DNA from 2 places in the Paenibacillus sp. ClWae2A genome. Region 2 is predicted to be linked to the other one. Evidence: riboswitches for the same ligand, from Rfam matches in the RefSeq annotation. Region 2 holds a riboswitch; the other holds the start of a gene.
What was found. Region 2 has a riboswitch for glycine ahead of sdaAB (L-serine ammonia-lyase, iron-sulfur-dependent subunit beta). Riboswitches for the same ligand answer to the same signal wherever they lie in the genome.
Positions count from the first base shown of each region.

Region 1 (15,546 bases), on a different contig from region 2:
TCTCACAAGCAATAATGTGAAGCGGGTTTTGAGCAGGACCGGAATTCAATCTTTTCTCAAGTCCTTTCGCAATACCTGGTGCAATATGTTTCAGCACACCCACGCCCACTGCAGTTGTAATCAGATCTGCTTCCACAACAGTTTGGGCAACCGTCTCCAGTTGGGTTCCATCGATTGCATTTACACCTGTGACGGTCTCCTGATCCTTGCTCTCGTTAGCCAGTTCCACCGTATATTGCCCCCGTTGCTGAAGAGCGGTTACCAAGGTCTGATTCACGTCGGAGAAAACCACCTCATAGCCAGCACGGGAGAGGATCAATCCGATAAACCCGCGTCCAATGTTACCTGCGCCAAAGTGTAGGGCTTTCATAGCTCCATTTCACTTTCCAGAATTGCGATAACTTCTTCGGCTGTTTTTGCCAGACGCAAGGCCTCCATATTCTCATCCTCAGCACAGATCACCGCGATGCTAGTCAAGATCTCCATATGTTCCCCGCCTTGAGCCGCGATACCAATGACCATATAAGCCTTTTCTTCGCCAAAATCAACACCCTGTGGATACTGAATGACAGAGATACCTGTGGATAAAATGAAAGCTTTGGATTCCTTTGTACCGTGCGGAATAGCCAGGCCGTTCCCTACATAGGTCGAGACAATCTCTTCACGTTCAATCATCTTCTCAATGTACTCAGCGGTAATATGTCCCGCATCCTTCAGAATCTGTCCAGCCATGCGAATCGCTTCGTATTTGTCCTGAGCCGTCGCATTCATGATGACTTTATCTGTTGTTAACATACTCATAATGGTTGACCTCCAATTTCGGTTTTACTACGATAAAATCCAACAAGTTCCTGGGACAGGTAATGAATGAGTTCATCCCTGATTCCCTTTTCCAGCAATGTAATCATTTCTTCCTGCAATAACAGGGCGCTGATCTCACTGAGAACCTCCAGGCTTTCCTTGGATAATTCTCTGGGACCAAGCATCAAGAGGACATGGGTAACTCCTGCCGGATCATCCGGCGTACGAAGAAGTGGCTCAGTGAGTTGAAACAAGCTAATGGACGGCCTGTAAATCCCCTCACTGCGTGTATGAAACAGCGCAAGTCTTGTGCCGGGAATCTTCTGACTCCCCACTGCTTCACGTGCCTCCAACCGTTTTGCGATCTCCCCCGGTTCCTTCAACACACCAGTTCCATGGAGTACGTTGCACATCGCATACACCGATTTATAGAATCCGATATCCTGGTTATCCAGCGGATAAACCTGAAACTTACCAATAATTCGGACGATTTCAACTAAAATAGCTTCCATTCCATCAGGGTCAGAGTAACGACTTGTCGTCTGAACCTCTGTTTCACGGGGCTTATTATGCTGTCGTTGTAATGTTGTTGTTCGGATAAAATGACGCAGACGTTCGCTCTCTTCCGCAGTAAGCAGTGGACTCACTTTGTAATACTGATGCTCATCCATCGGCAGATCCACAGTAGATAAGACAAGATCATATTGATCTGTAGGTATCCGGGCAGCCTCGTACCAGGACACGCTATCCATGATCCGAATCTCGGGAATCTCCTTGGATAATCGGCTGGAAAGCATGCGTGATGATCCAATTCCGCTTGTACACACGATGATCGCTCTGATCTCCCGTTTCAATGCACGTAACCTCTCGATGGAAGCTCCAAAATGCATGACCAGGAAACCAATTTCCTCATCAGGAACTTCTGTACCTGGCCAAGCTTGATGCACGGATTTTTTGACATCTTCAAAAAGTGAATCATAATCCTTGCGAATCTGCTGCAAAAGCGGATTACGAATCATCTGTTGTCCTTCAATTCGCTCCATTACAGGTTGCATATGACCAAGCAAACCTTCACGAAGCAAACGATCCTCATGAAAGGCGTAATGTGTCCTCGCCTGCATCTGATCAATCAGTGAATGTACCCTGTCCAGTAAAATCAAGTCGTCTATTGGCAACAGCCGCGAAGAGTGAATCCGCTGCTCTGTCTCAATTAATAGTCTATGAAAATAAGCTTGCTCATCTTGGGAGAATGTCAGCCCCAGCTCGGTCGATAACACACCACACAAGCGGGAAGCCATATAAGGTGGAACCTTCATTTCATCCTGCTCTGCGACTTCATCTCCCTTGTTCTCCAGGGGAGGTATACGGCCAATGCCAAAGCCTTTACGAATACGTACAACCGCTACGGATAATTGAATCAGCAGCTTCATGTATTGCCGTTCCGGGATGTTCTCCAGCCATTCGATATCTGGTTGCCATAACGCATTCTCGACCGTAAGCACATCACCGTGCCCAATCATATCCAACAGTTTTTGGTTTGCGATGGAGCCTCCCTGTTCTGGCTGTCTTCCGAATAGGTCGGACTCATCCAGAAATTCGAGAGCAAGTGCAGCTATGGCTGTGCGATGAATCGTCTCACTTCCGTTAATCTTGACGCCATATCCACGTCTGCGAACCAGCTTCAGTCCCGCCTGACGAATTCGTGACTCCAGATCGTCCAGATCAGTGGTTACGGTGGATACGGTCACTTTCAGATCCGAAGCCAAGGCGAGTAACTTTACAGGCTCCGGTTCATCCAGCAGGATGCAAAGCATGAAGAGCTTACGCTCTTCCGGCGTAAACTCTACATATTCTTTACCCTCTAGTTGCTGGCGCAATATAGCCAGATCATCGGAACCAGCATCAATTCGGATACCGGTTCCTGATTTTTTTTCCAGCCTCATGCCCAAAGGTTCAAGCCATTGTTCAATCATTTGCAGCTCCCGGTGAACCGTTCGGGTACTGACCTTTACTTCAACGGCGATTTCGCCAGCAGTTACTTCATGTGGATGCTCCAGCAGGAACTCCACGATTTCACGTTGTCTTTTGGTAATACTCATATCTCAGCCTCCGGCTCAGGGAAAACGAATGCGTGCAATTACTTTAGACGTTCAACGAGCGCATCGTATTCCGGGCTTTTTAGGAAGTTGTCGATGGATATATGTTCTGCGTTCGGCGCAACGGAGCGGGCACGATCGGTTAATATTTGTTGTGTGATGACCACATCTGCATCCGGCGGGATATCACTGATAGCCGTATTGGTCACCGTAACGTCAATCCCCTCTGCCTTCATCTTCTTGCGTAGAATGGAAGCACCCATGGCGCTCGACCCCATCCCTGCATCACAGGAGAATACAATTTTCTTCACGTCTGTTTTGACTGTAGAAGAAGCCGTATCTGCGGCTCTGTCTGCTTCACGATGGTTAGCCGTAATGCCAGCGTTTGGAACGGTTCCTTGACTCTTCATATCTTTCATCCGACTGGATGCGGACTCCAGATCTTCGTCCTTTTGTTTACCCGTTTTCAGCAACACTGCTGCTACCAGGAAGGAAACGACGGCTGCTACAAGCACCCCTGCGAGCATTGGCAGATATCCACCTTTCGGTGTTAAGAGGAAATAAGCGATAATACTACCCGGTGATGGTGCTGAAACAAGTCCTGCTCCAGTGAGCATGAATGTTAATGTACCTGCGACGCCACCCGCAATTGCGGCAAGAATCAGAATCGGTCTCATCAAAATGTAAGGGAAGTAGATCTCATGAATTCCCCCGAAGAAATGAATGATAACGGCACCTGGTGCAGAAGATTTGGCCATTCCGCGTCCGAAGAAACAGTAAGCAAGCAAGATACCAAGTCCCGGACCCGGGTTCGATTCAAGCATGTATAATACGGATTGCCCTAACTCTCTCGCTTGATCTGTTGCAATTGGTGTCAGAATCCCGTGGTTGATTGCATTGTTCAGGAACAATACTTTACCTGGTTCAATGATTAGGTTGACCAGCGGCAGCAAACCAAGATTCATTAAGCCTTGTACCCCGGCAGATAATACTTTGCTAATTGCTTCTACAGCAGGCCCGATGCCCAGTAGCGCAAAAATCCCCAAGATCCCGCCAATAATACCGGCTGAAAAGTTGTTAACCAGCATTTCAAATCCGGCTCTAACTTTACCTTCGATCGATTTATCAAACTTTTTGATGATCCATGCTGCCAGTGGTCCGGCAATCATGGCACCTAGGAACATCGGGATATCACTACCCACGATGACCCCGATGGTCATAATGGCACCCACGACACCACCACGCTGACCATGCACCATCGTACCCCCGGTGTAACCAATTAACAGTGGCAGCAAATATTTGATCATCGGATCGACTAGCTGCGCAAGCGTCTCGTTAGGGAACCAGCCTGTTGGAATGAACAGAGCCGTAATTAATCCCCAGGCGATAAACGCTCCCATATTCGGCATGACCATACCACTCAGGAATCGGCCAAAACGCTGAACACCTACCCGTAGCCCACCTTTGGAATTGGACGATTGGTCCAAATTACTCATTGTATTATCCTCCTTGGATCAAGTGATTATGATTTATGAAAGGGGTATCATTTCTCCCCTGCTGTAATCCTAAGCGAGAATGCTCTCCTGTTCAATGAAATGAAAGCGTACTTTCGTCATGAACAATGATGACAACATTAGGTTATGTAATCGTTTTAATGGATGCATAATGGCTGAACCCATTGGTACACAAGGCTTTTCTTGCCTATGACTTTTATCATTTCCAAAATCAATTTCTAACCTATAGCTTGGTCTAATCAGGCGATTCACATCCACAATCTGCTTCAATCCGCATTGGAAACCATTCTCGGAAAGCACAAAAAAACCTGTGCAAGCCTCAGGCTCACACAGGTCGAAACAATATGAAGTTCATTTCAATTCATTATAAAATATATGTTAATAAGTACAAGTTCGTTGATACTATTCTTCCGTATGTTTACGATACGCGTCTGCATTCATCAATGTAGACAATGCTGCTGTCAGATCTCCCTCAACACGGATTTCAATCATCCAGCCTTCCTCGTATGGAGAGCTGTTGACAAGTTCAGGGGAGTCCTGCAACGAATCATTCACTGCAATAATTGAACCAGTGACGGGAGAAAACAAGTCCGAAACCGTTTTGACCGATTCGATCGTTCCAATGCTGTCCTCTGCTTTTACATTGGTTTCAAGGTCAGGCAATTCCACAAACACAATGTCACCCAGCTGATGCTGCGCGAACTCGGTAATGCCAATACGTACAGTATCCTCCCCTACGGTTTGCACCCATTCGTGCTCTTCACTGTACAGGAAATCACTTTTCAATTCGCTCATCGATATCCGCCTCGCTTTTCATTAAATGAGTGCATGCGTTCTTTGACCTTAACCTTTTTCCCAGAACATAGCGTATGATATTTTTGATTCAAATGTCAAGATACCTCACAATTTATTTATTGATCACCTCTAAATCCTGTAACCCGATTACACTCTTTCTTCATATACTGGTGAATATTAGAATAGTAAGCGTAGTCTTTTTAAATACACGAACAATAACATTTAAGATAAATTAAATATTCGGTTTTTAGTTATGATCTATGACATCGTTCTTGACATCGGTAGTGGATTCACGTTTTAATGAGAGGAGTAAATGTGTTTATTGGACTATGTTATACCCGCGGATGAATGTAAAGGGAGAGATTACCCGTGACACCCGATTCGGGATGTACATGAGGTAACGCCGAAGGAGTAAACCACCGATAAGCGGGGGTGAATCTCTCAGGCAAAAGGACTTTTACGGGACGCAACTCTGGAGAGCATCTATTCGCCCTGAGCGGGCGTTATGATCACCCAAGGGGAAACCTGCTGCACAAGGCAGCGGGGTAACTCTCAGGTACAAGGGACAGAGCCTTAGAATACAGCGTGCTACTTGGCATGCCGATTCTTTGGCCTGTCCTTTTCCTTTTTCCCAAAAAACGAAAAACAGGATTCAGATCAGCGCTGCCATAGCTGCCTTACCATACTTATCTACTAAAAATCTCTGCTGAAAAATTTAAAAATACCCTGGTTCATTGATCCACGATTGTATATCCGGCCGGCTGACGGCCCATGACGAGGTGATTTGATGTCCGATTTGCTTAGAACACCACTCTTCCCACTCTATCAGCAATACGAAGGCGTACGGTGCATTGATTTTGGAGGCTGGGAGCTTCCGGTACAATTTAGCGGAATCCAGAAAGAACATGAAGCGGTGCGTGAGCGTGCTGGACTGTTTGATGTATCCCATATGGGCGAATTCACAGTACAGGGTGAGCAGGCTGAAGTTTTTTTGCAACAAATGATGACCAATGATGTGACCACGCTCGTTCCGGGTCAAGCCCAGTACACCCTGATGTGTTACCCAGATGGCGGTGTGGTGGATGATCTGCTCGTGTATAAGCTGGAAGATCAGCATTATATGCTCGTTGTTAACGCCTCTAACATCGACAAGGATTGGGCGTGGCTGCAAGAGCACTTGATCCCTGGCGTGAGCATGACCAACGATTCGGAGCAGACGGCGCTGCTCGCCTTGCAAGGACCACTGGCTGTAGACATTATCGGGAAAGTTACAGATACGGATGTATCCTCGATTGAGCCTTTCCATTTTGTACAGCAGGCAGAGGTATGCGGCGTTAAATTACTGTTGTCCCGTACCGGTTATACCGGTGAGGACGGCTTTGAACTATATGTACCTGCGGACCAGGCTGCTGCGGTGTGGAATGGATTAATGCAAGCCGGTGAAGGTCACGGACTCGTACCAACCGGACTTGGTGCCCGGGATACACTGCGCTTTGAAGCAAGGCTCCCCCTGTATGGACAGGAATTGTCGGCAACCATCTCTCCACTCGAAGCTGGCGTAGGTATGTTTGTGAAGCTGAATGCGGGACCTTTTATCGGACACGAAGCCTTGTTACAGCAAAAAAATGACGGGCCTGCCCGCAAATTGGTCGGCATCGAAGTGCTGGAGCGCGGTATTCCCCGCCCTCATTATCCGATTTACGCCGAAGGCGTACAGATTGGCGAAGTTACTACAGGCACACAATCACCTACATTGAAGCGTAATCTGGGGCTTGCTCTCATCGACAGTAAATACGCTGCGCTGGGAACCCCGCTTGAGATTGAGATCCGCGGCAAGAAACTAAAAGCCGAGGTCGTGAAGACCCCTTTTCATAAACGGACACGTACGTCAAAGACACCTACTCAAGGAGCTGACCAAGCATGAGCAAGCACCGTTACATTCCCATGACTGAGCAAGATCAGAGCGCCATGCTCGCAACCATCGGTGTGGATACGCTGGAGGAACTGTTTCAGGACATTCCAAAAGAGATCCGTTATCAGGGAGAGCTGCCTGTATCCTCCAAACTCGATGAATATGCACTGACACGTCACATGTCCAAACAAGCTGGTGCCAACGCCAATTTCGAAACACACGCCAGCTTCCTCGGCGCAGGCATATATGATCATCATGTTCCTTCCGTCATCAATCATGTCATTTCCCGTTCCGAGTTCTACACTGCCTACACACCTTATCAGCCTGAGATCAGCCAAGGTGAACTACAGGCCATTTTCGAATTTCAATCCTACATCTGTGAATTAACAGGTATGGCTGTAGCCAATGCCAGCATGTATGACGGCGCAACTGCCTTTGCAGAAGCCGGTAATCTGGCCGCAGCAGCAACACGTCGCAAACAGCTTATCGTATCCCGTACCGTTCATCCGGAAGCCCGTCAGGTATTGCAGGCGTATGCGCATGGATTGAGCCTCGAAATTGTCGAGATTGGTTATAAGGATGGAGCCACTGATTGGGATGCCCTGCAAGCTGCCATATCGGACGATACCGCTGCTGTCATGATCCAGAGTCCAAACTTCTTTGGTGCTGTGGAAAATGTAAAACAAGCGGCTGACCTCGCGCATGCGCACAAAGGCCTGCTCGTTGTAAGTGCTAACCCGCTATCGCTGGGTCTGCTGGAAGCCCCAGGCAAGCTGGGTGCCGACATCGTTGTTGGCGATGCGCAGCCCCTCGGTATCGCCGCTTCACTCGGCGGCCCGACATGCGGATATTTCGCCGTATCCCAGCCTCATATGCGCCGAATTCCTGGCCGAATTGTAGGCCAGACAACCGATCGCAATGGCAAACGTGGATTTGTACTCACACTGCAAGCACGTGAGCAGCATATCCGCCGCGAAAAGGCGACCTCCAACATCTGTTCCAACCAAGCTTTGCTTGCACTCAGCGCATCTGTGTACATGTCCATCATGGGTAAACAGGGCATGATCGATGTCGCGGATCTGAATTTGCAAAAGAGTCATTACACCCTCAATACATTAACTGCGATTCCTGGAGTTAGCCTTACTTTTAATGCACCAACATTTAATGAGTTTGTTATTAAGCTTCCTGAAGGAACAGACTTGGATACTCTTCAGTTGAAACTGCTGGATGCAGGCTTTATTGGTGGCTACGAACTCGGACGTGATTATCCGGAGCTTGCCGGACATATGCTGATGGCTGTTACGGAACGGCGCACTAAGGAAGAGATTGACGAATTCGCACGTGCATTGGAGGGATCGCTGTGACTCAGGAAACGACGACGACAACGACAACATCGGTACAAGGACAGTCGGAAACAGGTACCTCTGTCTCCAATTCGGTTCAACCTGAGACTGTTACAACATGTAGTACGCAAACCTTATCTCCTGCTCCGGAACAATCATTGATTTTTGAACTCAGCAGCCCTGGGCGTGTCGCTTATTCCTTGCCAGAATGTGACGTTCCTCGTCAGGCTGCCGATACGTTGATTCCCCGGGAAATGCTCCGTTCGGAAGCAGCAGCACTGCCGGAAGTGTTCGAGGTAGATGTTATTCGACACTATACTGCGCTGTCCCGTCGTAACTTCGGTGTAGATAACGGATTCTATCCACTGGGCTCTTGTACAATGAAATACAATCCAAAGATTAATGAGGATGTTGCACGTTATAACGGTTTTGCCAAAATCCATCCGTACCAGCATGAATCCAGCATTCAAGGTTCACTTGAACTGTTATATACGTTGCAAAACGACCTTGCAGGTCTGACAGGTATGGACGCTGTAACCCTGCAACCAGCCGCTGGTGCCCATGGAGAATGGACTGGACTTATGATGATCCGTGCCTACCACGAAGGTCGTGGTGAACAACGTACCAAAGTCATCGTACCCGATTCTTCTCACGGGACCAACCCTGCAAGTGCAACCGTTGCAGGATTTGAAACTGTGACGATTCCATCCCGTGCAGATGGACTGGTCGATCTGGACGCACTCCGTGCAGCCGTTGGTTCGGATACAGCAGCATTGATGCTGACGAACCCGAATACACTTGGTTTGTTCGAGAAAGACATTCAGGAGATTGCATCCATCGTACACCAGGCTGGTGGTTTGTTGTATTACGACGGAGCCAACTCCAATGCCATTATGGGCATTACTCGTCCGGGTGATATGGGCTTTGACGTGGTGCATCTGAACTTGCACAAAACGATGAGTACACCTCATGGCGGTGGTGGACCTGGCGCCGGACCAGTCGGTGTGAAGAGCCGTTTGATCCCCTTCCTGCCTAAACCGATGGTGATCAAAAATGATGATGGTATGTATGCATTCGATCGTGAAGGCGATCAATCCATTGGCCGGGTGAAAGCCTACTACGGCAACTTCGGTATTTTGGTACGTGCCTATGCCTACATTCGCACCTATGGACCGGAAGGATTGCGCCGTGTATCTGAGTGTGCGGTACTCAATGCTAACTATATGATGGCCCGTCTCGCACCTTACTACGAGATTCCATATCCAGGTGTATGCAAACATGAATTCGTTATGTCTGGTCGGGGATTGAAACAATATGGTGTGCGTACACTGGATGTTGCCAAACGATTGCTTGATTTTGGATATCACCCGCCTACAGTGTACTTCCCGCTCAACGTGGAGGAATGCATCATGATCGAACCGACAGAAACCGAAAGCAAAGAAACGCTGGATGGGTTCATCGATACGATGATACGGATTGCCAAAGAAGCGGAAGAGACACCTGAGTTGGTACTGAACGCACCTTATGGTACACCGGTCACTCGTCTTGATGAGACTACCGCAGCCCGCAAACCTGTACTGAACTGCGCTTGCAGTTAATTAAATCATTGTTAATACGAAAGCTCTTGCTGAGGTTCCAATCAGCAAGAGCTTTTTGTGTTGCCTTCCCCTTTAAAGATGCCACTCTTACAGCTCACCATCATCCTGTTAGAACATGTCTCAAACGAAGGCAAGCTATAGTCCGATGTATACCAGTGTCCGAATCACATTATCCTGTTCATAACAAAAAAAGCCGATACCCACATGAATCGCGGATACCGGCAAAATCGCTGCATCAATGCAGCTCATTATCGGAAAAAGAAAAACCTCAAATCCGGAGGAAACCCCGGCAAAATTACGCTTTAATGCTTTGAACCAATTCAACGACTTGTTCAGCCGTTTGCATATCCAGAGCTTTAGCAGCCAGTTCCTGCATATCCGCACGGGACAGTTTGGTGATCTGACTACGAGCTGGCAGAATGGAAGTTGCGCTCATGCTGAACTCATCCAATCCAAGACCAAGCAACAATGGAATTGCGGTTTCGTCTCCTGCCATCTCACCACACATGCCAACCCATTTGCCTTCACGATGCGCTGCATCGATAACCATTTTAACCAAACGCAAAATGGCTGGGTTGTAAGGTTGGTACAGATACGCTACTCTTTCGTTCATACGGTCAGCAGCCATTGTGTATTGAATCAGATCGTTCGTTCCAATACTGAAGAAATCCACTTCTTTGGCAAACTGATCCGCCAGAACTGCAGTCGAAGGAATTTCGACCATGATTCCGAGTTGAATGCTGTCAGAAACAGCAATACCTTCAGCAACAAGCTTCTCTTTCTCTTCGAGCAAGACAGCTTTTGCTTCACGGAATTCACCGAGTGTTGCGATCATTGGGAACATGACACGCAGGTTTCCATGTACGCTTGCACGCAGCAATGCACGCAATTGTGTACGGAAGATATCCAGACGGTCCAGACACAGACGAACTGCGCGGAAGCCGAGGAATGGATTCATTTCTTTTGGCAGATCCAGGTATGGAAGCTCTTTGTCTCCACCGATGTCGAGTGTACGAACAACGACAGGTTTACCTTCCATTTTTTCAAGTACCGCTTTGTAAGCATTATACTGAATGTCTTCGGAAGGAAGCTTGTCTCTGCCCATGTACAAGAACTCGGTACGGTACAGACCTACAGCCTCGCCACCGTTTTCCAGAACACCCGTTACATCATTTGGCGTACCGATGTTGGCTGCAAGTTCAACATGAACATTGTCCACCGTTACCGTTGGCTCATCACGAAGTTTTCTCCACTCTGCACGTTGTGCATCATACTGTTCCTGTTTGGCACGGTATTCAGTAATAACTTCATCAGTAGGGTTAACCAGTACGTGACCATCCAGACCGTCAACAATGATCATATCGCCTTGTTTCGCTTGAGCCAAGATGTCCTTGGTACCAACGACAGCCGGAATTTCAAGTGAGCGAGCCATGATCGCCGAGTGAGAAGTACGTCCACCGATGTTGGTTGCAAAACCTTTAACAAATTGGCGATTCAATTGAGCCGTGTCGGAAGGTGTCAGATCCTCCGCAAGCACGATCACTTCTTCATTGATCTCAGCCGGACTCATGAAGTCGATACCAAGCAAGTGATTTAGCACACGTTTGGTAACGTCACGCATATCTGCTGCACGTTCCTGCAAATATGCACTCTTCATGTTCTCAAACATGGAGATAAATTGCGATGCCGTTTCGTTCAAAGCAAATTCTGCATTGATCATGTCATCTGCAATTCTAGCTTTAACCGGATCAATCAGTTCCGGGTCATTCAGAATGAGCAAATGCGAAGCAAAAATTTCAGCTTTTTTCTCGCCAAGCTCTTGTAAAGTGCGCTCTTTGATCGCCTCGAGCTCAGCCTGGGATTTACCCAGAGCTGAGTCGAGTTTTGCGATCTCTGCGTCAACGTCGTTAATTTGGCGTTTTTCTACAGAGTAGTCAGGATGCTCCAAGATAAACGCCTTGGCGATAGCAATACCCGCCGAAGCCGCGATCCCGGAGACATTAAGCATTAATTTCGCCCAACCCTTCGTTAACCATAACGTCAGTCAAAGCTTGAAGAGCTTCAGCTTCGCCTTCGCCTTCAACGATGATGCTGATAGTGTCGCCTTGTTCCAATCCGAGGGAAAGAACACCCAGGATGGATTTCAAAGTTACTTTTTTACCGTTAGCTTCTGCAAAGGATTCTGCACCTTTGAATTTGTTTGCTGTATTAACCAGGGCTGTCGCCGGACGTGCGTGGATACCATCTTCGTCTGTAATTCTGAATGTTTGTTGCATTACAATCATCTCACTTTCAGTAGTTTGGTTTAGGCATTGCATATATTTACACTTGCTTGCCATCGTCGTAACACTTCTTATTTTATCTCAATGATTGGCTGATCGCCAACTTTCAGCACTCCACTCTTCTTCAGGGTTACCGTGGAGCCCTCTGGCAGGTTGGTGAAAATAACTGGTGAAATGATCGAAGGAGCGTTTGCTTTGACATACTCCAGATCCACTTCCATAATCGGCTGACCAGCTGATACCAGATCACCTTCCTGTACCAGTACGTTAAAGCCTTGACCCTTCAGCTTCACCGTATTAACACCTATATGAACAAGCACTTCCTTGCCACCATCGGACATAATGCCCACGGCATGTTTGCTTGGAAATACATTAAACACTTTACCATACACAGGAGAAGTTATCGTACCATCATGTGGCAAAATTGCGAACCCATCACCTGTCATTTTCTCAGCAAATACCGGATCAGGTACGTTTGTAATGTCCAGCAATTCACCATTGACTGGCATGACGATATCCTCAGCAACGATGCGCTCGCCTTGCTCACCTTGTGCCTTCTCCTCTTCTGGAGTTGGTTTGGCAGCTGCTGGCGTTGGTGCTGGTGTTCGTCCTGCAATAATATCCTGCATCTGAGATTTGATCGTGTCGGAACGTGTTCCGAAGATGGCTTGAACATTATTACCCACTTCAAGTACACCAGATGCACCCAATTGTTTCAAACGATCTTTTTTCACATTGGATTTCTCATTAACTTCAATCCGCAAACGAGTAATACAAGCGTCCAGATGTTTGATATTCTCTTTGCCACCAAAGGCTTCGAGAATGTTATGGGGCAGATCATCCGTTGAACCAGAGCCTCCGCCAGATTCGGTTTCAGGCGTTGCATCCTCTCGTCCAGGTGTTTTGAGATTGAATTTGCGAATGATAAACCGGAAACCGAAGTAATAGATCACCGCAAGAATCAATCCGACAATAATCACGTCCCACCAAGGTGTACGGTTCGGAATAATCCCGAAGATCAGGAAGTCAATGAACCCACCGGAGAAGGTCATACCGATCTTTACACCCAGAATTTGCATGGTCATGAAAGACAAACCCGCAAAGATACAGTGTACTGCAAACAGGATTGGTGCTACAAACAGGAACGAGAATTCAAGTGGTTCTGTGATCCCTGTCAGGAACGAGGTCAGCGCAGCTGAACCCATGATACCTGCAACATACTTTTTGTGTTCTGGTCTTGCTTCATGGTACATCGCAAGTGCGGCCGCTGGCAAACCAAACATCATGAACGGGAATTTACCAACTTGGAATGTTCCCGCTGTGAGGTTCACACCGTCACGCAATTGATTGAAGAAGATTTGCTGGTCACCACGGATGACATCTCCAGCTTTGTTCACATACTCACCGAACTCAAACCAGAATGGGGAGTAGAAAATGTGGTGAAGACCAAACGGAATTAATGACCGTTCTACAACTCCGAAGATGAATGCCGACAATGTCGGGCTTGTATCTACCATGAAGTGAGACACAGCATTCAATCCATTTTGAATCGGTGGCCAGATAATCACCAGAAGCAACCCGATTAAGAGGGATACAACCGAAGTGATAATCGGAACAAAACGTTTACCTGCAAAGAAACCGAGGTAAGACGGCAGTTCGATTTTGAAAAATCGATTGTAACAAAGCGCGGCGGCAATACCTATGATAATACCTCCGAACACGCCTGTACTTAATGTCGGGATACCCAAGATGCTGGCATAACCCGGTACTTCGCCGATCATTGCCGGAGTAACCCCTACCGCGGTGCCCAGTGTGACGTTCATGACCAGATAACCGATGATCGCTGCGAGACCTGCAACGCCTTCGCCACCGGCCAATCCGACGGCTACACCGACGGCGAACAGCAATGCCAGATTATCGAATACGATCTGACCTGCGTTCATCATAATTGTTGCGATCGAGTTCACCCAAGGGGTGTCGAGCGCCGTTACATATTGCAAGAAATCTGGATTAACCAGCATGTTACCGATTCCGAGCAGCAAACCTGCCGCAGGTAGAATGGCTACAGGTAACATGAGAGCTTTACCTACTCTTTGCAATACACCAAAAAGCTTTTTGAACATCGCGTCGTTTCTCCCTTTCGTCTAAGTTGTATGTTGTTATGCAAGCAAGGGAACACAAAAAAAGGCATGAATTAATAAAGTAAACTGTGCCAACCTTGGGGTATAGCATACCCTGTACAAGGAAAGAACAATCACACTTTAATTAACTCATGCCTGATCGAGTCAGTAACACGTCGCTTATGTTTATTCAGTTGCTTGATTACGGAAACCATTGTAGCACCAGTTCTAATCTATTGCAAGCCTTTACACCAAAAAAATAAATTCTTCATTCCATCACTGGAATGATCTCACTTATTCTCTTCTTCCTTCCGTTGATTCAGCCTTTGCAGATGAATGGTCAGATAACCTACCTCCGCAGGATAAACCGGCAGTTTCAGTCTTTTCTCCATTACTTTGGTCAGTTTCCATGCAAGCGAGTACATTTCGGGATACTCCAACTTAAGCAGGGAATCCAACTTATGAAGCTCTTCCACTTTGTCTCCACGGCGAACACGCTCAAGGGCGAAACGAAGATGAGTCAGCAAACGAGAGTAATCAAGCGATTCCGTTTCAAACGAATAATCGAGTTGATCAGACACCAGGTTCACCAAATCAGTGATCAATTGTGAATGTTCACGTACCTGGGATATATTTTGATTGGTCATTGCGCTATAGATATGGAGGGCAACAAAACCAATCTCGTCCATCCCCAGATCTACGCCCATTCTCTCTTTGATCAAACGAACAGCGTATTCTCCCATTCGATATTCTTCAGGATAAATCTCGCGGGTTTCATATAAAAATGGATTTTGTATGATAATGCCCTGCTCCTTGCGTTTTAACGCGAAAGAAATGTGATCGGTTAATGCAATATGGATATGTTCATTCAGAGGAACGTCCGTACGCTCTGCAATATACGTAATAACTTCGTTAATAATCTCGATCAGTGCTTCATCCACCTGTGGAAGAAGCTGTTTGTACTGCTCTTGCTCCTGCTGGTTTGTCAAAATGAACATTTTCTCCACAGCCATCAATGGAATGTGATCACTCGGTTTTCGGTTAAAGCCAATGCCTTTACCAATAACAACGACTTCCCCGTGTTC
Region 1 covers NZ_JAULSQ010000008.1:84,134-99,679, reverse strand. The annotation lists gene QVE09_RS21695 (mannitol-1-phosphate 5-dehydrogenase) at 1-370, opposite strand, end outside; gene QVE09_RS21690 (PTS mannitol transporter subunit IIA) at 367-801, opposite strand; gene QVE09_RS21685 (BglG family transcription antiterminator) at 798-2,900, opposite strand; gene QVE09_RS21680 (PTS mannitol transporter subunit IIBC) at 2,939-4,393, opposite strand; gene gcvH (glycine cleavage system protein GcvH) at 4,814-5,206, opposite strand; glycine riboswitch at 5,551-5,673, shown strand; glycine riboswitch at 5,677-5,777, shown strand; gene gcvT (glycine cleavage system aminomethyltransferase GcvT) at 5,994-7,130, shown strand; gene gcvPA (aminomethyl-transferring glycine dehydrogenase subunit GcvPA) at 7,127-8,482, shown strand; gene gcvPB (aminomethyl-transferring glycine dehydrogenase subunit GcvPB) at 8,620-10,059, shown strand; gene ptsP (phosphoenolpyruvate--protein phosphotransferase) at 10,355-12,067, opposite strand; gene QVE09_RS21650 (HPr family phosphocarrier protein) at 12,060-12,335, opposite strand; gene ptsG (glucose-specific PTS transporter subunit IIBC) at 12,413-14,464, opposite strand; gene glcT (glucose PTS transporter transcription antiterminator GlcT) at 14,752-15,546, opposite strand, start outside.
Region 1: linked by a shared signal. The riboswitch ahead of gcvT (glycine cleavage system aminomethyltransferase GcvT) and the one ahead of sdaAB (L-serine ammonia-lyase, iron-sulfur-dependent subunit beta) in region 2 are both predicted to bind glycine.

Region 2 (15,546 bases):
TCTGCATGGTATCCGAGCTTCTCCAGATATTCTCGCAAAATCTTACGGTTCACTGGATGATCCTCCGCCACCAGAATACGCATGGCGACCCTGTCACTCTGACGTGTACGATCATGATGGAACTGACTTGCTGTCTGTTCTGCTGAAGCATCTACACTCGCCGCTGGAACAGCAAACCGGAAGGTTGATCCTTCCCCTTCTATACTCTCGACACTGATACTGCCTCCCATGATCTCCACGAGTCGCTTGGAGATGACCAGTCCCAGTCCGGTACCACCATATTTGCGGTTAATCACCGGATGCAGTTGAGAGAAGGACTGGAACAACTGATCCAGCTTGTCAGCCGGGATGCCAATTCCCGTATCTTGCACCGCAAAATCAAGAACACTGTCTTCAGGCTTTCTGCCCTTGATAATATCCACGGCAACCTCAATGCTTCCCTGATCTGTGAACTTGAGCGCATTGCCAACCAAGTTCACCAGAATCTGCCGGATACGTATGGCGTCACCAACCATGAACTCAGGGATGCTCGGATTGAGACGATATCTGATCTCCAGATGTTTCTCATCTGCAAGCGGTTTAAACAGTTCGGCAACCTGTTCCAGCATCTTGCGTAATGCAAATGGTTCATAAGCCAGTGCCATTTTCCCGGATTCCAGCTTACTGAAGTCCAAAATATCATTAAGGATGTTCAGCAGAGCATCGCCGCTGTCTCGAATAATCTCGGCATATTCACGCTGCTCTTCCGATAAATCGGTACCGATCAACAATTCTGTCATCCCCACGATCCCGTTCATCGGTGTCCGGATCTCATGGCTAACCATTGACAGAAATTCTGACTTGGCCTGAGCTGCCAGCTCAGCTGTTTCTTTGGCACGTACAATTTCACGTTCGCCAGTCACATCATTAAATACAACCACAGCACCCTGAATCTGTCCCTGTTCAATAATCGGCGTCACCTGATACTGCACCAGAAAGCTGCTGCCATCTTTACGCCAGAACACATCTTCCTTGATTGAACGTATCTGTCCATCCAACACGGTCATGTGGATCGGGCATTCTTCTTGTGGCAAATGACTTCCGTCTGCACGGGTGTGATGGATGATGGGATGTGAGTTTTTTCCAATGAATTCTTTCGCCTCATAACCGAACATCGAAGCTGCTGCTGGATTCATAAACATGGTGATTCCATCCGCATCCAAACCAAATATTCCTTCCGTAACCGTGTTGAGAATCAGCTCATGTTGCTTGCTGAGCTCCTGAATCCGTTCCGTGTATTCCTTGCGCTCGGTAATATCGGACACGATCCCATAGACGCCCACCATTTCCTTATCCACAATAATGGGCACATTCGTAACAGATACTTCAATCTTCCGACCACTTGAATTAACGACTCGGGTCTCATAATATTGCGGTTCGCCTTGCTTCACCATGTCAAAATAATGTTTGCCATATTGCACTTCGCATTTATCCAGATTGGATAAAAAAGATTGGCCAATAAGCTTATTGCGCGAAATATCCAACATTTGCACCAGTTTGCTGTTCACTGCGCTGTATTTACCTTCCAGATTCAATGAATACACAGCTGCCGGGTTATGTTCGAACAACGATCTGTATCGCTGACGGCTTTCCCGAAGACGTCTTTCCGCATCTTTATGCTGGGTGATATCCCTGCTGATGCTTACAATCTGGGTAGTCTTCCCACGTTCTCCGGCCACAGGTTTCGCCAATGTCTCCATCCAGATATAATGTCCCTTCTTGTGCAACACACGCATCTTGCAGCCATTGCCGATCTTGGAAAGATCCATAGAGTCCGGATAATCTCCCGGATAACAATAATCCTTGAAGGACTTTCCTATGACTTCCTCCGGCTTATAACCCAGTAAGGTGTACACGGAAGGGGAAACGTATAATAACTCGCCATCCGTAGCACAAGTTGTAATCAGATCTTGTGCATGGTCAGCCAGCACCTGATATTTCTCCTGTGCCTCCTTAAGCTCACGTTGCACTTCCAGGATATCGGTAACATCTTTGGCAATGCCATAGATTCCTACAACTTCTTTTCCCTCCGTTATAGGCACATACGTTATCTCTGCCTGTTTCAGGGAACCATCTTTATGATAAAAAGTAATGGGATTACTGACTGAACGTCCAGCCAGTACCTCTTTAATGTATTGTTTGCGTGAATTTTCACTGTCCGGAGGACAGATCTCACTCTGATTCATACGAATCAAGTCATCCAGTGTATACCCAGATATCCGCTCTACCGAGGGATTAGCATCAATATAGTTTCCATGGATGTCCATTACATAAATGGCATCCGGATGGTTAAAAAACAGTGATTGGTAAGAACTTCCCTCAGAAATAATGCGCTTCAGGGTTTCCGTTTTATTAATATCCAAGGCTTACCCCTCTTTTCTCAGCCACTTTCTTCATCTAACAGCAGGGATTAATTATCCCTTACAAAAATGGGCCTACCCTCGAATAACCATGTAAGCCTGCCTAGAAACAGCTTTTTTTATTTTACCAGATTCTCGTCTCATTTTGCTTACAATCTATGATCCAATTCACATGATGTGTGATGTAATACTTGGAATTTTGATTTTACGTAGGAGGCGTCTTCAAAGGCAAGCAAGTTATACAAGGATCAATGTAAGCCTCTCACAAACTTGAAGTTCAAGGCAGCTGATTCTGGCGAAAAGAACATCAGACACGTTAATCCCCATAAATCTCCTGATATAAACGCTGCAAACGGTTGTTTCATTGGATATAACATGTCTCAAGTTCCTTAGATTTCTGGGATCACTTCAAATCCTTGAATAAGACTCCTCAAATTTGTTAGCACTCTTACGATGCCTCGATGTAAAAATAACGATACAATTTGTATCAAAAAGGCTATAATCGTTAAAAAACGTTTTTCGACTACGGAGAGGACGGATGAATCATGCTGCCCAACAGAGTTAAAATTGCTTACGGTAAACTAAGAGGCTTGGCCATCTTTGGTAAAATTCAGCCCGCTATGGGCCTGCTGCCACGAATTCGGGGTAAGGTTTATCTGAATAGATTGGGTGACTTGCAGGTGGGAAAGCGACTTAACATCATAGGCAAACCTTGGGGAACCCAGTTAACCGTGGTCAAGGGCGCGCGATTAACGATTGGCGATGACGTCATGATTAATGCCGGTGTGGGGATTGCCGCTAACGTTGAAGTGACCATCGGCAATAACGTCATGATTGGTCCTCGAACAAGCATATTTGACAGTGCCTATCACCGGATTGACTCTCTGGATGACGGGAGCCAGACTGCCAAGCGAATTGTGATTCAGGATAATGTCTGGATCGGTACAGGCGCGCTCATTCTGCCCGGAGTGACCATTGGCAGAAATGCAGTCGTGGCAGCAGGAAGTACGGTAACCAAAGATGTACCCGAAAATACACTTGTAGCCGGGGCACCAGCCAAAATCATTCGGGAGCTGACCATTCATGATGGGTGGGTAAGACATTAGAAAAAATCCTCCTGAAGCATACATACAATAGAGCTTTGCATGTTTTGCTTAAAGAGGATTTTGATCTACGATAACCAAGTGCGTAATGGATTATTCAGATTTCTTTTTTTGCAAAATACATCATGCCGATTCCAATAAAAATAACAGCACTGCCTCCGACAACTGCCAGCATTGTCATCAGTGGTACATTATAGGCTCCGAAACCTCCCCCATCCATTGGTGTCATCAGAATCATCGGTTGTGCCCATGGATAATACGGCCCATATGTAGCCGAGTTTACGATAAGAATATTCGGCACTGTCAGTGCAAAATTCAGCGCGAGCGGTGCGGCAAAGCTGCTCCACACCAGGGAAACAAACATCTGCAAGGCAGACAAGGGTACACAGGCCAGCAACCCAAGCAGCAGTTTGCTCGCCAAGAATCCCCAAGGTACCGGCATCGTAATGCCGTGAACCATGCCTGCCAGCAGAATGGACATCAGCAACAATACTTGCGTACCCGCCAGAAGCATGAGTACAATCGTCAGCTTACCTGCATATACACCTGAACGTGTGAGTGGCAAAACCAGCATCTGTTTCCACCCTCCCCCTGCATGTTCGAAACGGCAGACAAAGGACGTAAACACACCAGTCAGCATCGGTAACAATAACAATCCGTGCAGGAAAACCATCGTGGTCATCAATACCTGCCAATTCCCCGATGGCGTGGACAACAGTCCGATGAGCAGCGCAATGAGTGGACTCAGCAGAATCAGGAGCCATATGGGTGACTTGCCCATTTTCAATCGTTCAGCGGACAAAATTCGGAAGTACGTTGTCGCAAAGCTCATATCAGGCCACATCCTTCCGGCTAAAATGCACCATACCTATCAACAGGATCAATATCCCAAGACCTGCTCCCATGCCTGCATAGAGGTATGGATTGGGCCCATTCCAGGCCATCTGTGCCCATGCGAGCGGAAAGCTCGGTGAGATACTGAGCGAGAACATGCCCGTTATCGCGAGAACGATGCCCAGGGTGACGGGAAGCGCCTGATTTTTGTTAACCATCGTAAGCCACAACTCCAGTGACAACACCGGAAGTGCACCAGCCAAAGGCAATAGCCCCAGCTTGATCGCATGTGTCCAAGGGATCTCACTGGCATGGAATCCGAGGATCAGACCCAGACCTACAATTCCTGCGGTTAGCAGCAGGCAGGAGATCACCAGCAGCACACAAGCAAGCAAGAACTTGGCTAAATACACGGCTGGTCTGGAAATCGGCATCGCGAGCAACTGTTTCCACGATCCCTGTTCATGCTCAACATTAGCAATCATGGAGCTGAGAATGGTTGCTCCCAGCATCAGAGACAAGGGCACAAAGACAACCACATTGCCCAATAATCCGCCCCACAGGTTATCTGCATACTGCTCTTTCAGATAGTCCAACCGTAAGCCAAAATTAAGCGCCTGCATCGCTGTCAATCCAAGAGGGGCCAGAAAGACAAGAAACCAGATCCCTTTCCCCCGAATCTTGAGCCAGTCTGACGATAATGCACGCCCGGTCATATGGAAGCCCCCTCGCCAATGACCCGCATGAACAGATCTTCCAGCGACTGACGCTGTTCCTCTACACGATACACATCATGATCCTGCTCAATTAATCGGCGCACAAGCAGTGCCACTGAACTGTTATCCATATAAGGGAACGTTAACGCAGATCCTTGTCGCTGGCCAAATTGCCCCTGTTCTCTCGCCAGCTTCATAGCCTCTTCCGGCTCGGAAACCGTTAACCGGATAGAGCTACCCGTCTGACTATGCAGACTTGCGATGGTATCCTGAAGCACCATCTTGCCTTCACGGATAATACCAACGCGGCTTGCCATCTGTTCGACTTCACTCAGCAAGTGGCTGGAAACCAGAACGGTAATGCCATGTTCCAGAGGCATGCGTTTGATCAGTTCCCGAATCTCCTGAATGCCGGCAGGATCAAGCCCATTCGTTGGCTCGTCCAGAATCAGCAGCTCCGGTTCACCCAGTAAAGCGCTGGCAATCCCCAGACGTTGCTTCATCCCAAGGGAATACCCCTTCACTGAACGTTTGGCATCCTTAGTAAGATCTACAATGGATAGCACTTCAGCAATTCTTGATTTCGGGACATTGATAATGCGGCGCAAGGTTTCCAGATTCTCTACTGCGTTCAGATGTCCGTAATAGGACGGGTATTCGACCAATGAGCCCACACGGCGCAGAATATCCATGCGATCCTTGCGGATATCCTTGTCAAAGATACGGATCACGCCTTTGGTTGGTTTAATTAAGCCGAGAAGCATGCGAATCGTTGTTGTTTTGCCGGCACCGTTGGGACCGAGGAAGCCGTAAATATCTCCCTTTTTAATATGCAGATCAAGTTCACGGACCGCTGCACGGTCCCGGTATGTTTTCCATAAATTCGCCGTTTGAATAATATTTTCACTCACTGTATGATCACCTCGGAACTATCGTAACCTTCCAAGGTTAAAGCCAAAGTAGTCTCTAGTTTAAGTTTAGTTTAAAAAAGCTATCTCAGCGGTTGGTTGTTTCCACTGTTTCCCTTACCACTGTAGATATATGTCTGGACACCCGCATCGGAACTGTCTACCCGCTTGCGCAGTCCCATCTCACGAATCAACAGATCTACAATGGATAAGCCCAGACCTGTGCCTTTGGTGTCGGAATCCTGTTGCATTCCCGGACCCCGATCCTGAATAACGATGGCTGTCTCACCCTGAATCTCCTGGGTCGATATGCCAATATACTTCCCGCTGGCAGCATGTCGGATCACGTTCTGGAACAGATTATCGAGAATACGGCGCATGCCCTGTTCATCCATATGCCAGATCAGCGGTTCCTCTGGCAGGTCAATATCAATTTCAAATTGCTCTTTCTCCCAGACCGGGTACCAGGCCGCCGCCGTTTCCCTGACAATCCGCAGCATATCTTTCTCTTCCAGCTTCAGCGTATATTTCCCGCTTGTGAGCAAATTGTAGGATAACATGTTGTCAATGAGCCCACCGAGGTCCTCCATCTTCGATTCCATGCGATGTAATGAACGGTCACCTTGCTCGCTCAGCTCTTCCTTGTGCAAAGCATGCATATGTCCACGAATCACCGTTAGCGGGGTACGCAGATCATGGGAGAGCCCGGCAATGAGACGTTTGCGTAATTGTTCTTCCTCGCGTTCACGCTGGCGGCTGTTGGACAGTTGATACACCATCTGGTTAAATGATTCCTCCAGTTGACCAATTTCGTCTGACCGGCGGATATCTACCGGAAGCGGGATGCCCTCCTTGCCCGTGGTCATCATGGCCGTCTGCAAACGAATAAGTCGTTTGCGAATGCGTGCGAAGAAGAGAATCGACATCATGATGAAGCTCAGAAAGATGATGATCATGACAATGCCGAGATACAGGAGCTCCATCGGCCAGTTACTCTGTGTCATTTGCAGAAGTGATCGGGGCACTTCAATGATCATGAAGCCCTGTCCTTTGTCCTGTTCAGCCCCGCCAATATATGCAACTACAGTCAATGGATCGCGAAAGGAAGCTTCTTTCATGAATTGTATTGTGTTGTTCACATTCCATATGGCTGGAATTCGAGTCTCTGCCGTTTGCCCGGAGTCCAGTGACCATCTCAATGTTGTGTCTGTCCTGCCGTCCGGGGATGTGGATTTCTGAATGGTTACACCCTCACCACCGATAATGAAGAGGGTTTCACCGTTAGCATTCACACGATACATGGAAGATTTGGGATAAGATGCATGTAATTGCTCCAAACGGGCCTTAATTTCCTCATCTGAAGCACCATCTAGATTTTCTGCTTCACGCGACCAGAGGTTACTGATCCGGGTAACATCACCATAGGGTGCCGTTTGATTCGTATTTGTGTTATTCACCACGACCACATAAATGATGGATATGATCGGCAGAACGACGGGCACGAATAATACGGCCGCCAGAATCAGGATGATATATCTGGACATCAAGGACCGCCCAAAGCGTAGCTTGCCCTGCTTGGTTTGCTTATGCTTAGGATCTATGCGCGGTTCTCCTTTCCATTCTCCATTCATCGTCTTCCTTGCTCTGAACCGTCGGATCATGGCTTCTTCACACGATATCCCACACCGCGGACCGTCTGAATAACGACCGGATTGGCCGGATCAAGCTCCAGCTTTTCGCGTAGATGTCGAATATGTACCATCAAAGTCTTGTCTCCATCCAGATAGGGCTCGTTCCAGACGGCTTCATAGATCTGCTCTTTGGTTCGAATCATGCCCATATGTCGTAGCAGATAGGCGAAGATGTGGAACTGTTTTCCCGATAAAACAATCTCATCCCCCGTCTCCTCATTGACGATCCGGTTGTCCTTCTCATAGATGGAGAGATGATCCAGCTTCAGAGCTGAATCCGATGAGACCGCAGTTCCCGCCTTACGCAGTTGGACCTCAATTCGCGCTGCCAATTCATCGGGATGAAATGGTTTGGTGACATAGTCATCGGCAAAATCAAGACCATGCAATTTGTCGTCAATGGACGTTCTGGCCGAGAGCATGACAATGGGCACGGCGGGATGTTCTTTTTTCAGTCGCTGGCCCACCGTAAATCCATCCAGCCCGGGCAGCATGACATCCAGAATAATGAGTGAGCAACCAACAGCAGCCTCCGCTGCACCTTCGCCACTGCCCAGCCATACCACCTCATAACCGCGCTCCTCCAGATCGGCTCTGACCCAAGTCGCAATTTCCGTATCATCTTCAATATATAACAGTTTGGTTTTCATCCGAATATTCGTTTCCTTTCTGTCCCCATTGGGTTAATGATATATCTGAGCATCATCATAATAAAAGCTGTCTATAACATATGGATTCATGTCTTGTTGAAACAATGTTGAATTCCTATACGTGACCACACATGCTAATTATAACTTATCCATTAACGTGGAGGATTGTTATATCAATCAAGTCTACCAAGTACATATCAGTTCTACACCTGACGGGAGGAATTTCATTATGCTGCTGGAAGCCATCTATCATCAACCGAAACGAAACTGGGCCTATGCCTATGACCAAGATACAATCCACCTGCGCCTGCGTGCCAAAAAGAATGATCTGACCGAGGTACATGCCCTGACCGGGGATAAATATGCGTGGGATGCAACCAAAGCGCTGGTTCCCTTAACGAAGTTCACCTCTGACTCCATGTTCGATTATTACGAGGGTGAGGTGAAACCTCCCTACCACCGATTGAAGTACACTTTTCTGCTCAAAAACGGAGACGAACAGATCTGGATGACCGAGACGGACTTCCAGAAAGAAGAACCGGACGATCCGGGTCGTATGTTCCAGTTCCCTTATATTCATGCCGGAGCTGTATTCACACCCCCTGCATGGGTTAAGGATGCCGTGTTCTATCAAATTTTTCCAGAACGATTTGCCAACGGCAACCCGGATATTAGTCCAGAAAAGGTAGAGCCGTGGGGTGGCGAGCCGACACCTTTCAATTTCTTCGGCGGTGACCTTCAGGGCGTGATCGACCACCTGGATTACATCAGCGATCTTGGCATTAATGCGATCTACTTCACACCCATCTTCGAAGCCACCACCAATCACAAATACGATACCGAAGACTACCTGCGGGTAGATCGGCATTTTGGTGATGCAGATACCGTGAAACGACTTGTCGAGCTGTGCCATGCACGTGGAATTCGCGTACTTCTGGATGCTGTGTTCAACCATTCCGGGAAGACATTTGCGCCGTTTGTGGATGTGCAGAAGAACGGAGAACAATCCAAATACAAGGACTGGTTCCATGTACATGAATTCCCGCTGGACGTGAAGGAAGGCATTCCTACCTATGAGACCTTCGGATTCGAAGCGCACATGCCAAAGCTGAATACGGAGAATGCCGAGGTGAAGGCCTATCTGCTGGAGGTTGCCGAGTACTGGATCAAGGAAGTGGGTGCGGACGGATGGCGACTGGATGTGGCAGACGAAGTGGATGATGCATTCTGGCGTGATTTCCGCCGTGTAGTCAAAGCCGCTAATCCGGATGCCTATATTCTGGGGGAAGTATGGAACGAGTCTTCTTCCTGGCTGCAAGGCGACCAGTTCGATGCGTCTATGAACTATCCGTTTACCGATGCCGTGAATGCTTTCTTTGTGAAAAATACGATGCACGCCGAACAGTTCGCGAACTCCATCGGGCGACAGTTGTCCCGTTACCCGCTTCAGGCCAGCGAAGTGGCGTTTAATTTGCTGGACAGCCACGATACCCCGCGGCTGCTCACGCTGTGTGAAGGTGACCAGCGCAAGATGAAGCTGGCTGCGTTGTTCCAGTTCAGTTATATGGGTGCTCCGTGCATCTATTACGGAGACGAGATTGGCATGGACGGCGAACATGATCCGGGCTGCCGTAAATGCATGGAATGGGATGAAGCGAAGCAGGACCGAGAGCTGTTCGACTTTTATCAGAAACTGATCGCCCTGCGTCATGCTCATCCTGCCCTGCGTGCAGAAGGCACCGTTCGTTTCTTGCAGGCTCGTCCTGATGGCAGCCAACTGGTATTTGAGCGGCAAAATGAGGAGGAACGCATTCTGGTTCTGTTCAATCGATCAGAAGAGACGGCTATTGTCGAGCTGGAGGCTGGTGACGAGGAATGGACCGAGTTATTCGGCGGAAACCATCGTACCGCCAAGGAAGATGGCGTGCTCGCCATTGAACTGCCCGCGTATGGATATGCCGTACTGAGTACTAGTCTCACATAAACACCAAGATGTATTTGCTTTTATGCAAGACCGGACATGGGTGCACTTCATCGGAATATAAAAACCAAATAGGCGCTCACAGACCTGTTCCGGATCTGATGAGTGCCTATTTGATTTTGACGTTATTCATTATGACCATGGATTACTCTGGCTGAACCAGCTGTTCCTTGAGCAACTGGATGGTGGCCTCATATTGTACAAGCCCCACTTGCAGACACAGACGCTGTGCAGGCGAAATGTGTTCACCGAATTCTTCCATCTGGCGCTGAAGTTCAGCATATAACAATTCCTTGCGCTTCAACTGGGTCGAGATCCAACCCGTTACGGTATCTTCATCCGCCAACTCTCCGAAGTACAAACGCATCAGAAAATCAGAACGAAATACCTCAGCTTCCAAAGGACTCATTAAATAGGCGTGAAATTGCGCTGCTCCTTCAGGGGTCAATGAATACACGTTCTTATCAGGTTTCCCTTCCTGCTTCACCGATTCCTTAGTCAGCAATCCTGACTTTTCCATCTTCGCAAGTGTAGGATATATGGTGCCAAAGCTGGCATCAAAGAAAAATGAAAAATATTGTTCAAAGTACTGCTTGATCTCGTATCCGGAACTTGGCTGATTGTGCAGTATTCCGAGGATGACATGCTGCGTGTTCATCGGTGTACCGCTCCTTTCCATTCCCCTTAACGTATCACAATCAGTACCCCTTGTTCAATGATCAGATGACGAAACGGTTGCTTTCAGTGCAACAGGCACAGCAGCAGGCTGGTCCTCCCTACGAGCTTCAGAACGTACCGGGCCGGAGCGTCTGATCCAGGTGCAAAGCGCACCCAGAGTCAGTGTTACACCACCGATTACGGCGAGCAACATCGCATCCCGGCCGATTCCGTTTCCTCCGAGCACAAGGTTCATCATCCCTTCTACAGCATAAGTCGCTGGGAGATAATGACCGATAAATTGGTAGAACTCAGGCATTACATCTCGCGGAATCGTTGATCCCGAGGACAGCATAAGCAGAGGTAACAGCGCACTGTTTAACCAAGCTCCAGCATTGCCAAGCAACAGCAAACTCAATTGAGCCATGAATAGAAAAGATATGGTGATTAGTAACTGGAACAGCCATAACATGAACCAACCGTCTGCTGATGATACCCCCATAATGTGCATCATACCCGAGCCAACGAGCGAAACGATAAATGCCGCACCAAGATTAACGATGTTACGTGCCCAGAAGCGCTCCCATTTCCCTGCCCTGCCACTCAGTTCACCAGAAACCTTTTGCAGATTCATGGTTAGCAACATCGCTCCGGTAAACGTAGCCGTTACAATCAACATCGGTACCATCGAGGAAGCAAAATTATCAACAGGATTCTGCCGCTCCACCTCTGCCTCAACACGTGAAGATAACCCCAGCGCCAACGCATCGGCCTGATCAGCAGTCATACCGGATTGATTCAGCACTCCGTGAATAGCCTCCTGTTGTACTTCACGGTTCAATGTCGCTGTAACTTGTGCGGCTACGTTCTGCATCACACTTTTCACGGTAGCCACATTCGATTCGTTCATCACATACTTAACTGCCATCGGCTTCGACAAGTCTTCTGCCTGCTGCATGAAACCTGATGGAATCTCAATGATCATGTATACATCCCGGTCCGTTAACATCTGTCTCGCTTCTTGTATCGATTCAGATGGTTTGATCTCGAAATTCAGACCCGCTGCCAAAGACTCGGCCAAAGGCTCAGCTGCAGCCCCGTCTTCATTCACAATAGTTACAGCTAGCTCAGTCATTCTCTCATTAACGTGATCGTATCCACTAAGCCAGATGATGTTAAAAAACACCTGAAACAGCACGGCCGTAATTAAACCCACAATAGTAGCTCCATTTTTCAAAAACAGCAGACTCGTCTGGATAATTCCTTTCATTCTATCCATCTCCTTTAGTTTTGTTTCGCCTTATATATATCAAGTTGATATATAACATTTGTTAATATATCAACTTGATATATAGATCGTCAATATTTTTATTTTTCTTTGTTGGATAAAGACAAAAAAAGCCGATACCTCTCTTCACTAGGAAGATTGGTATCGGCTTTTCATATCACGCAGGGAGCTCTACTTCAACTGTAATAATCAAGGCTCAAGGTTCCACGGGTTAGCGTTAGATTTAATTCATATCAATCCCTGTTACACCTTAGGTTCTACATCATTTCCAGCAGGGGACTTTGGCTCAGGCTCGGCACGCTTTGCCTTTGGTTTAGCCAGCTTCTGCATCATTTTGCGGCCTGTTGGCGTTTGGGCCAACCCGCCCTGGGCTGTCTCCCGGTGGCGGCTCGGCATCGCACTGCCTACTTCCAGCATGACGTCGATGACTTCATCTGACGGAATGGCACTACGCACTCCGGCCAGGGCCATGTCAGCCGCAGCCAGCGCCGTAACTGCACCCAGTCCATTACGGACGATGCACGGAATTTCAACGAGGCCTGCGACCGGATCGCAGATCAGGCCCAGTGTATTTTTTAACGCCAAGCCTACGGCATGAACGACCTGCTCCGGTGTACCTCCACGCAGTTCAACCATGGCACCCGCAGCCATGCCAATCGCGGAACCCACTTCCGCCTGACAGCCACCTTCCGCACCTGAGATAAATGAATTGTTGGCAATAACATAACCAATTGCTCCCGCACAGAACAACCCGTTCACCAAATGTTCGTCCGTCCAGCCAAACCGCTCCTGTGAACTGATAAACACACCCGGGATAATGCCGCAGGAACCTGCCGTTGGTGTTGCCACAATCCGGCCCATGGAGGCATTCACTTCAGATACACACAGGGCATACGCCATGGCAAGTGCGGAAGCATCACCTGAGCAAGTCTCACCCTTGCGAATGTACTCGGCCATTTTTTTACCGTCTCCACCTGTTAATCCACTGCGTGATGTTGTATCTTCCGTTAACCCTTTGCGTACCGCTTCCTTCATCACCTGATAATATTCAGACATCTGCTTCACAACATCCGCTTCCGGTGTATTGGTCTCCTGAACCTGCTCCTCGATCATTAGCTGAGCGATGGTTTTGGATTCTGCTGTACAGATCGTATTCAGCTCGTGCAAATGTTTAAACCGCATCCGAATCAACTCCTCTCTTCAAATCGATAACACGAATGTCCAGCACATGGTCCAGCTCCTTTAGACGCTTGAGCATATCAGGATTAGGCACACCATCCATTTCCATCGCGGTAAGTGCTTCGCCATCACGGGCTTTCCGGTCCACCTGCATATAGCCGATGTTAACCCCGGATGAACTGATCGTGGACGTTACCGACGCAAGCACCCCTGCTTTGTCTGCATGCCGCAGAACAAGTGTCGGAAACTCACCACTAATCTGAACACGAAAATCATTCATCGAATGCACCGATACACTACCACCACCAATGGATGCACCGATCAAGGAGCAGGCACGTTCTCCATGCCACAACTCAATTTTGACCGTATTTGGATGAGGAGCAGGCAGGCCACTTGTATAAAACTCAACCTCCATGCCCGCTTCCTCTGCGTATCGCTCCGCATCCGGGATACGTGGATCGTCTGTGACATAGTCCAGCAGACCGCCGATCAGTGCCAGATCTGTTCCGTGCCCCTGATACGTATCAGCGAATGAACCGTATAACGTCAGCCGGGCACGTTCAGGCGTACACCCTAGCCACTGACGAGCAATTCTCCCTAACCTTGCTGCTCCAGCTGTATGTGAACTTGAAGGCCCCGTCATCGACGGACCAATAATTGAGAAAACATCTTTAAATCGCACCTTGTAACCCTCCATTAATAATCATGATTCATATTTGTAAAATGTATTCGTCATTTCGATCCAGGAGTTCCATCCACAATGTCCCTTATTTTGGATATGATGACATCAAAAAAGGACAGCAGAAGGCCTTAGGCCCTCTCTCTGTCCTCGATACCTGAGAGTTTCACGATCAGCAGTGTCTCACGACAAGGTGCACTGCCTGTGGTTACAGACAAGGTCACCGGAATGACTGATCATATACCCCTTGGGTGGCGCAGTTCGCGCACTCTCCAGAGTTGCGTCCAACGATGGTACATTTACCTGAGAGATTAACCACTGCACCGGGTGCGCAGCAGCTTGCTCCTTCGGTGCCTGAACACTAGCCATTTTGCTCAGCTAACTCAGGTCTCTCCCGCTCGTTATCATCCGCTGTATTATCTTAATTTGATTCTTAATCGGAATGGTACATTTCTAAATTTTTGATCGTGTATACCCATAGAGTAATGTACAATATCATATATGTCAACAAAAGTAACGTGTAATTACCATAAGTCCAATGTCTATTTTAACTGAAGCGAATAGCATTCACATTTCTCACTTCCGCTGAGGCACTCGTGACGTTGCTGGTTGTCGTAAATTCAATACTTATCGTATATGCGTTAGTCGTTGTCGCAGGAGAAGTATCCACGTAAGTGTTAGAAGAAAGAAACCTCAACGTTCCCGCAGCATTCCCGGTCCTTGAGAGTTGCAATTGATTAATTAGAACTCCGTTACGCCTCAGGTTAATGTTATACGCAATACTCCAGTTAGACCCTACAACTACTGCTACTTGTGTACTATTATCGATTTTAACGCGTTGACCTGCCACCACGGGTACATTGAGGGTCTGAATGGTTGTTTCACCGGTCAATGGAAGAGGCAACGCCGTTGTCTGACTATCAGCAAACAGGGAAGAATCTGCAGGAGCAGCTGCTGCTGTCGATCCGGTAGCTCCTGTTGCACCAGTGGCCCCGGTCGCTCCCGTTGCTCCCGTTACACCAGCTGTCCCGGCTGTTCCCGTCACGCCTGTCGCTCCTGTAGCCCCAGTGGTTCCGGTCGCTCCCGTTGCTCCGGTTACACCAGCCGTCCCGGTTGTTCCCGTCACGCCTGTCGCTCCTGTAACCCCAGTGGCTCCGGTCGCTCCCGTTGCTCCGGTTACACCAGCCGTCCCGGTTGTTCCCGTCACGCCTGTCGCTCCTGTAACCCCAGTGGCTCCGGTCGCTCCCGTTACGCCTGTCGGACCTGTAACTCCAGTGAATCCGGTTGCTCCCGTTACACCTGTATCGCCAGCGACTCCGGTCGTTCCCGTTGCACCTGTCACACCAGTGACTCCTGTCGTCCCTGTCACGCCCGTCGCACCTGTAACACCAGTGACTCCGGTCGTTCCCGTTACGCCTGTCGCACCTGTAACTCCAGTGAATCCGGTTGCTCCCGTTGCAC
Region 2 covers NZ_JAULSQ010000013.1:162,479-178,024, forward strand. The annotation lists gene QVE09_RS26625 (PAS domain S-box protein) at 1-2,402, opposite strand, end outside; gene QVE09_RS26630 (acyltransferase) at 2,945-3,505, shown strand; gene QVE09_RS26635 (ABC transporter permease) at 3,600-4,334, opposite strand; gene QVE09_RS26640 (ABC transporter permease) at 4,336-5,052, opposite strand; gene QVE09_RS26645 (ABC transporter ATP-binding protein) at 5,049-5,963, opposite strand; gene QVE09_RS26650 (HAMP domain-containing sensor histidine kinase) at 6,044-7,504, opposite strand; gene QVE09_RS26655 (response regulator transcription factor) at 7,618-8,301, opposite strand; gene QVE09_RS26660 (alpha-glycosidase) at 8,531-10,285, shown strand; gene QVE09_RS26665 (helix-turn-helix transcriptional regulator) at 10,428-10,940, opposite strand; gene QVE09_RS26670 (YhgE/Pip domain-containing protein) at 10,995-12,209, opposite strand; gene sdaAA (L-serine ammonia-lyase, iron-sulfur-dependent, subunit alpha) at 12,471-13,409, opposite strand; gene sdaAB (L-serine ammonia-lyase, iron-sulfur-dependent subunit beta) at 13,399-14,088, opposite strand; glycine riboswitch at 14,228-14,363, opposite strand; glycine riboswitch at 14,368-14,492, opposite strand; partial or broken gene QVE09_RS26685 (collagen-like triple helix repeat-containing protein) at 14,633-15,546, opposite strand, start outside.